DNA from 2 places in the Streptomyces shinuiensis genome. Region 1 is predicted to be linked to the other one. Evidence: riboswitches for the same ligand, from Rfam matches in the RefSeq annotation. Region 1 holds a riboswitch; the other holds the start of a gene.
What was found. A riboswitch is a leader RNA that binds a small molecule or an ion and turns the genes downstream of it on or off. The one in region 1 is predicted to bind thiamine pyrophosphate.
Positions count from the first base shown of each region.

Region 2: linked by a shared signal. The riboswitch ahead of thiO (glycine oxidase ThiO) and the one ahead of ACGRHY_RS06945 (thiamine ABC transporter substrate-binding protein) in region 1 are both predicted to bind thiamine pyrophosphate.

Region 1 is NZ_JBIHML010000001.1:1,609,651-1,613,333, forward strand. It holds gene ACGRHY_RS06940 (ABC transporter permease) at 1-611, opposite strand, end outside; gene ACGRHY_RS06945 (thiamine ABC transporter substrate-binding protein) at 587-1,681, opposite strand; TPP riboswitch at 1,676-1,811, opposite strand; gene rlmN (dual-specificity RNA methyltransferase RlmN) at 1,888-2,994, opposite strand; gene ACGRHY_RS06955 (hypothetical protein) at 3,321-3,527, shown strand.
Region 2 is NZ_JBIHML010000001.1:4,541,108-4,544,790, forward strand. It holds gene ACGRHY_RS20535 (thiazole synthase) at 1-5, opposite strand, end outside; gene thiS (sulfur carrier protein ThiS) at 14-247, opposite strand; gene thiO (glycine oxidase ThiO) at 244-1,389, opposite strand; TPP riboswitch at 1,403-1,490, opposite strand; gene ACGRHY_RS20550 (NAD(P)/FAD-dependent oxidoreductase) at 1,733-2,926, shown strand; gene ACGRHY_RS20555 (Rv2175c family DNA-binding protein) at 2,960-3,325, shown strand; gene thiE (thiamine phosphate synthase) at 3,463-3,683, shown strand, end outside.

The sequences.
Region 1 (3,683 bases):
ACCGACGGGACGAGCGCGGGGAGGGTCACGGTGCGCCAGGCGGCCCACCGGCTCGCGCCGAGCACCCGCGCGGCCTCTTCCTGGCGGGGGTCGAGCTGCGCCCACAGGCCGCCGACGATCCGCACGACCACGGCGTAGTTGAAGAAGACATGGGCCAGCAGGATGGCGGTGACGCCGGTGTCCAGCCGCACCCCCCACCACTGGTCCAGCAGCCCGCCGCGGCCGAGCAGGGCCAGGAAGGCGGAGCCGACGACGACGGTGGGCAGCACGAACGGCACGGTGACCGCCGCCCGCAGCATCCGCCTGCCGGGGAAGTCCAGACGCGCCATCACGTAAGCGCCGGGCAGTGCCAGCAGCAGGGTGAGCGCGGTGGAGGCCGCCGCCTGCCACAGCGTGAACCACACCACGCCGGCGATGTCGGGGTCGGTGAGGACGGCGGCGATGCGGTCCGGGCGCCACCGCCCGCCGTCGTACAGTCCGCGGGCGGTGATGGCGGCGACGGGGTAGGCGAAGAACAGCGCGAGGAAGACGGCCGGCACCGCCACCAGCGCGAGCCTCGGCGCCGTCCCCGCGCGTATGCCCGTGCTCACCTCACGACGGCCGAGGTCCACGCCTTGACCCACGCCTCGCGGTTCTCGGCGATCTTCTCGGGGGCCATGGTGCGGGGCTCGTCGACGGTCTCGCCGTAGCGGGTGAAGACCTCGGGCAGCTTCGCGTCCTCGCGCACGGGGTTGACGAACATCTGCAGCGGCAGGTCTTCCTGGAAGGACCGGCCGGTCAGGAAGTCCAGCAGCGCCTTGCCGCCCGCGGGGTTGTCCGCGCCCTTGAGCAGTCCGGCGAACTCGATCTGGCGGAAGCAGGTGCCGGTGGCCACCCCGGTGGGGGCCTGCTCGGGCGCGGGGTCGGCGCCGAGGACCTCGGCGGGCGGGCTGGAGGCGTAGGAGACGACCAGCGGCCGGTCGCCCTCGCCCTTGCCGCCGGAGGAGCCGGAGAAGCGGTCGTAGTACGCCTGCTCCCAGCCGTCGACGACCTCGACACCGTTGGCCTTCAGCTTCTCCCAGTACTCCGGCCACCCATCGCCGTACTCGGCGACGGTGGCCAGCAGGAAGCCCAGGCCGGGCGAGGAGGTGGCGGCGTTCTCGGTGACCAGCAGACCCTTGTAGGCGGGCTCGGCGAGGTCGTCGAGGGTCTTGGGCGGGGCGATGCCGCGCTCTTCGAAGTAGGCGCGGTCGTAGTTGACGCAGACGTCGCCGGAGTCGACGGGGGTGACGCGGTGCTCCTCGGCGTCGAGCTGGTACCGCGCGGGTATCTTCGCCAGGCCCTCCGCCACGTACGGCGTGAACAGACCGTTGTCCAGGGCCCGGGAGAGCAGGGTGTTGTCGACGCCGAAGAGGACGTCGCCCTGCGGGTTGTCCTTGGACAGGATCGCCTGGTTGAGGGACGAGCCGGCGTCGCCGCCGCGCAGCACCTTCACCGTGTAGCCGGTCTTCTCGGTGAACTCCTCCAGCACGGCGTCGGAGGCCGCGAAGGAGTCGTGGGTGACCAGGGTGACCGTCGTGCCGCCCTCCCCCTTCTCCCCGCCGTTCCCGGAGGGCTGCGGGCCGCCGCATGCTGCGAGGGTGGAGAGGGTGAGCGTGCCGAGGGCGGCCGCGCCCAGGGCGCGCCGGATCTTGATGTGCACTTTCTTCTGACTCCCTACGCCGGTACTAACCGGATCAGGTCCGAGGGTCTGCGGTTCCCCGGGCGGCCTGTCGGCCTTCTCCCGGTGACACCGCACTCTCAGCGCTGTGCGCGCTCCCCTGTCGGTTTCGCTGTTTCGATACCGCTGTTTCGATACTGTGTGCGACCGCTGAGGTCACCGCCACCGTATCAGTGGCGGGCGCGTCCTCAGCGCTCGGTGGCGGCGAGCTGGCCGCAGGCGCCGTCGATTTCCTGCCCGCGGGTGTCGCGGACGGTCACCGGCACGCCGTGCGCCTCCAGTCCGGCGACGAACGCGCGCTCGTCCTCGGGACGGGACGCGGTCCACTTGGAGCCGGGCGTGGGGTTGAGGGGGATGAGGTTGACGTGCGCCCGCTTGCCCGCCAGCAGCCGGCCCAGCAGGTCGGCCCGCCACGCCTGGTCGTTGATGTCCCGGATGAGGGCGTACTCGATGGAGACGCGGCGGCCGGACTTCTCGGCGTACTCCCAGGCGGCGTCGAGGACCTCGCGGACCTTCCACCGGGTGTTGACCGGCACCAGGGTGTCGCGCAGCTCGTCGTCGGGCGCGTGCAGGGAGACCGCCAGCCGGCATCTGAGTCCCTCGTCGGCCAGGCGGTGGATCGCCGGAACCAGTCCGACGGTGGAGACCGTGATACCGCGCTGGGACAGGCCCAGGCCGTCGGGCTCGGGGTCGGTGAGGCGGCGGATGGCGCCGATGACCCGCTTGTAGTTGGCCAGTGGCTCGCCCATACCCATGAACACGATGTTCGACAGCCGCGCGGGGCCCCCGGGCACCTCGCCGTCGCGCAGGGCGCGCATGCCCTCGACGATCTGGTGGACGATCTCGGCGGTGGACAGGTTGCGGTCCAGCCCGGCCTGGCCGGTGGCGCAGAAGGGGCAGTTCATCCCGCAGCCGGCCTGCGAGCTGACGCACATGGTGACCCGGTCCGGGTAGCGCATCAGCACCGACTCCACCAGCGTCCCGTCGTGCAGCCGCCACAGCGTCTTGCGGGTGGTGTCGTCGTCGCAGCTGACGTGCCGCACCACGGTCATCAGCTCGGGCAGCAGCTCGCCGGCCAGCCTCTCGCGCGCGTCGGCCGGAATGTCGGTCCAGGCGGCGGGGTCGGTGGCGTACCGGGCGAAGTAGTGCCGCGACAGTTGCTGGGCGCGGAACGGCTTCTCGCCGATCGCGGCGACGGCCTCGCGCCGCTCGGCCGGGGCGAGGTCGGCGAGGTGCCGCGGCGGCCTGGCGGCCCCGCGCGGCGCGACAAAGGTGAGTTCTCCGGGTGCAGGCATAACCCGTCCAGTGTCGCAGATCGACCGCCCCGCCCGTTCCGGCTCGGAGCCGGAACGGGCGGCCTCCGGAACCCGCTGCCGCGGAGCCGCGTCCAACGTCCGGAACGAGGGTGCGGGGGCATGCCTGACCAGAGCAGGGCCCATCGTCGACGTACGGCGGCCGTCGGGTCGTGCGTGCGGCTCGTCGCGGTGACGGCCGTCTTTCCGCCGGCCGCTGGTTGCGGCGCCCCGAGCGATCCCGTCGAGGAACGCCGGAAGGCCGTGGGCGGTTTCCCCTGCTGCGGCGAGATGGTATCGGAGCAGGGCGAGGACATACGCGGGCAGCGGTGCGGGAGATCGCCTGCCCGCGGCAGTCCCTCGGGAGCGGCGAGGGCGCGGAGTCGAAGGTGGCCTTTCCCACCATGGAGGGCGACCCGGTTCGCGGCCGCCACCGTCTGACGCCGCAGGGCGGGCTCGAGGTCCACACCGACGCCGCGGACGACGGCTACCCGGACGGGAAGTGGTCGTTCGTCAGGTGCTACGCCCCGGATTGACCGGCCGAGGTCTCCTGTCCCCGATGAGGCGGGCTCGGGATGCGGAAGCGGAGCCGGACCGGCTCGGGCCGAGTTCGAGGACATCCGCCTCCGTGCGGGTCGTGGACGCGTCCGGGGCCCGCCGCTTGCGCGCGGCGGGCCCCGGATACGGGTGGG
Region 2 (3,683 bases), 2.9 Mb from region 1:
GCCATGGCCGCCGTCAGCCCCCCTGCACCGCGGTCAGGACCTCGACCCGGTCGCCGTCGGCCAGCGGGGTCGCCGGCCACTGCCCGCGCGGCACGACGGTCTCGTTGACGGCCGCGGCGACACCGGCCGAGGCGGTGGTCAGGGACGCCACGACCGCGTCCAGGGCGAGACCGGCCGCGATCTCGCGCGGCTCGCCGTTGACATGGACGGTGACGGTCGCGGCGGTACGGGGTGCGCCGGTGTTCACAGAGGACTCTCCTGAAGCGTGCGGTCGAAGCGCCGGGGGGTGAACGGGCGTGCCTCCTCGGGGAGTTCGCCGGTGGCCAGGGCCTGGGCCAGGGCGTCGCCGGTGACCGGGGCGAGCAGCACCCCGTTGCGGTGGTGGCCGGTGGCCAGGTGCAGGCCGGGCAGGGCGCTCGGGCCGAGCAGCGGGGCGTTGTCGGGGGAGCCGGGGCGCAGCCCCGCGCGGGTCTCCACCAGCGGCAGCTCGGTGATGCCGGGCACCAGCTCGTGCGCGTCGCGCAGCAGCTCGTAGACGCCGCCGGCCGTCACGGTGGTGTCCCAGCCCTGCTCCTCGCTGGTCGCGCCCAGCACCAGCTCACCGTCGGCCCGCGGCACCAGGTAGACGTGGCCGCCGCGCACCAGGGCCCGCACGGTGCGCGAGAGGAACGGGGCGTACGTGCCGGGGATCCGCAGCCGCAGGATCTGGCCCTTGACCGGGCGCACCGGCGGCAGGACCTCCTCGGGCACCCCCGCCAGCCGGCCGCTGTCGCTGCCCGCCGCCAGCACCACCTGGTCGGCCCCGACCGCGGTGCCGTCGGCCAGCCGCACCCCGGCCGCCCGGCCGCCGGACAGGGACAACCGCCCGGCCCGCTGCCGCACGAAGCGGACCCCGGCCCGCTCGCAGGCGGCCAGCAGCGCGGCCGTCAGTCGGCGCGGATCGGTCTGGTGGTCGCCGTCCACGCGCAGTCCGCCGCGTACCCCGGGGGCGAGCATCGGCTCCAGGCGGCGGCACTCGCGGCCGGTCAGCCACGCCGACTCCAGCCCGCAGCGCCGGTGCAGCGCGTGCAGTTCCCGCAGATGGGCCCGGTCGTCGGCGTCCAGCGCGACGGCCAGTGTGCCGCAGGCGCGGTAGCCGGTCCCCAGGCCCGAGGCCTCCTCCAGCTCGGCCGTGAAGGCCGGATAGCGGCGCGCCGAGGCCAGGTTGAGGGCGAGCAGGGGCTCCTCGCCGTAGTGCAGCTCGGTGACGGCCGCCAGCATCCCGGCCGCCACCCGGGCGGCGCCGCCGCCCGGCGCCGGATCGGCGACCGTGACCCGCGCCCCCCGCTGCGCGGTCCGCCAGGCCGTGACCAGCCCGATGACGCCACCGCCGATGATCAGCACATGCATGGGTGCGGTGCCCCTCCCTTCGCCGGAATGACCCGGATCAGGTTCGTACGGTCGGAGGCCGCGCAAGCCTCCCTCTCAGCCCGGTGCGCCGGGCTCCCGCGCTTTCTCGTTCGCCGGTTCGCTCCGGGGCTCCTTCTCGTCCCCGGACGCCGACCACCCTATCCGCGCGCCCGCCGGGGCTGAAGGGGAGCCGGGGCGCCGGCGCCCCGGCGGCTGTGGCAGGGCTCTCACCGGGCTCTGCGGCCAAGCCGCCCGGCGGGCCGCCCCGACCTCCTACAGTGATCGCGTGAGCGTGCGAACCGAGCAGCAGAGCAGGCAGCGGATCCTCGTCGTCGGCGCCGGGATGGCCGGGGTGCAGACCGCCGTGCAACTGCGCGAGCAGGGCTGGCCGGGGCGGATCGCCCTGGCCGGCGAGGAGCCCCACCGGCCGTACGACCGGCCGCCGCTGTCCAAGGCCGTGCTGCTGGGCAGGGCGGCCGGGTCCGCCTTCGAGGTCGACTTCGGCGCGCTGGAGGTGGACCTGCGCCTGGGCACGGCCGCCACCGGGCTGCGCACCGGCGACCGGGAGGTGGACACCGCCGCCGGCCCGCTGCCCTACGACCACCTGGTCGTCGCCACCGGCGCCGAGCCGGTCCTCCTGCCCGGCACCGGGGGCGTCCCCGGGGTGTATCCGCTGCGCACCCTCGACGACGCCGAGCGGCTGAGGCCGGTGCTCGCCGGGCGCCGGGAGGTGGTGGTCGTCGGAGCGGGCTGGATCGGCGCGGAGTTCGCCACGGCGGCCCGCGAGGCCGGCTGCCGGGTGACCGTGGTGGAGGCCGCGGACCAGCCGCTGGCGGGGGCGCTGCCGCCGCCCGTCGCGGCCCGGATGCGCGCCTGGTACGAGGAGGCGGGCGCCGAGCTTCGCACCGGGTGCGCCGTCACCGCCGTCGCCGCGGCCGGCACGCCGAAGGACCCGGTGTGCGAGGTGGAGCTGTCCGACGGCTCGGTGCTGACCGCGGGCGCGGTCGTCACCGGGATCGGCGCGCGCCCGGCCACCGGCTGGCTGGCGGGCTCCGGCGTGGCGCTGGGCGAGGACGGCTCGGTCCTCGCCGACGAGCGGCTGCGCGCCTCCGTCCCCGGCGTCCACGCCGTCGGGGACTGCGCCTCCTATCCGTCGGCCCGCTACGGCCGCCGCCTGCTGGTCCACCACTGGGACAACGCGCTCCAGGGGCCGCGCACGGTCGCCTCGGGCCTGGTGGCCGGAGAGGCCGAGACGCCGGTGTACGACCCGGTGCCGTACTTCTGGTCCGAGCAGTTCGGCCGCTTCGTCCAGTACGCGGGCCACCACACCGGCGGCGACGAGATGCTGTGGCGCGGTGATCCGGCGGACGCGGCCTGGTCGGTGTGCTGGCTGCGCGGCGGTGTGCTGCGCGCCCTGCTGGCCGTGGGCCGCCCGCGCGACCTGACCCAGGGGCGGAAGCTGATCGAGCGCGGCACGGCCCTGGACCCGCTGCGGGCCGCCGACCCGTCCGTCCCCCTGAAGAGCACGGCCCGCTAGTGACTGTCGGTGGCAGATGGCAGGCTGGTTCCCGTGAACGAGATTGACGCGAAGACCGATGCTCTCGTCCCGGCCTGGCTCACCCTCCCCGACGTCGCCGACAGGCTCGGCGTCGAGGTGACGCGTGTGCGGCAGCTGGTCAGGGAGGGCCAGCTCATCGCGGTGCGCCGCGGTGAGAACCGGGTGCTCCAGGTGCCCGCCGACTTCATCGGCGAGGGCCGGGTGGTGAAGGGCCTGACCGGGACCATCACGCTGCTCAGGGACGACGGCTTCAGTGACGAGGAGATGCTGGAGTGGCTGTTCACGCCCGATGACACCCTGCCCGGCACCCCGGCGCGGGCCCTGCGGGAGAATCGCGGCACCGAGGTGAAGCGGCGCGCCCAGGCGATGGCCGTCTGAGCGGCGCGCTCACCGCGGACGAACCGGCCCGGCAGGGCCGGACACAGCGAACCGTACGACCGATCACCGGCGTGCGGGTTCCGGCGCCCGCCCGGGCGCCCGGGCCCGCACGCCTCGTCCCGGGGGGGGATTCCCGCATGGCAGCGACCGCACGCGAGCGGCTCGGCGACGCCCGTCTGTACCTGTGCACGGACGCGCGCCGGGAGCGCGGCGACCTGGCGGACTTCCTGGACGCCGTGCTCTCCTGCGGCGTCGACGTCGTGCAGTTGCGCGACAAGTCCCTGGAGGCGGCCGAGGAACTGGAGCACCTGGCCACCCTCGCCGACGCCTGCCGCCGCCACGGGAAGCTGATGGCGGT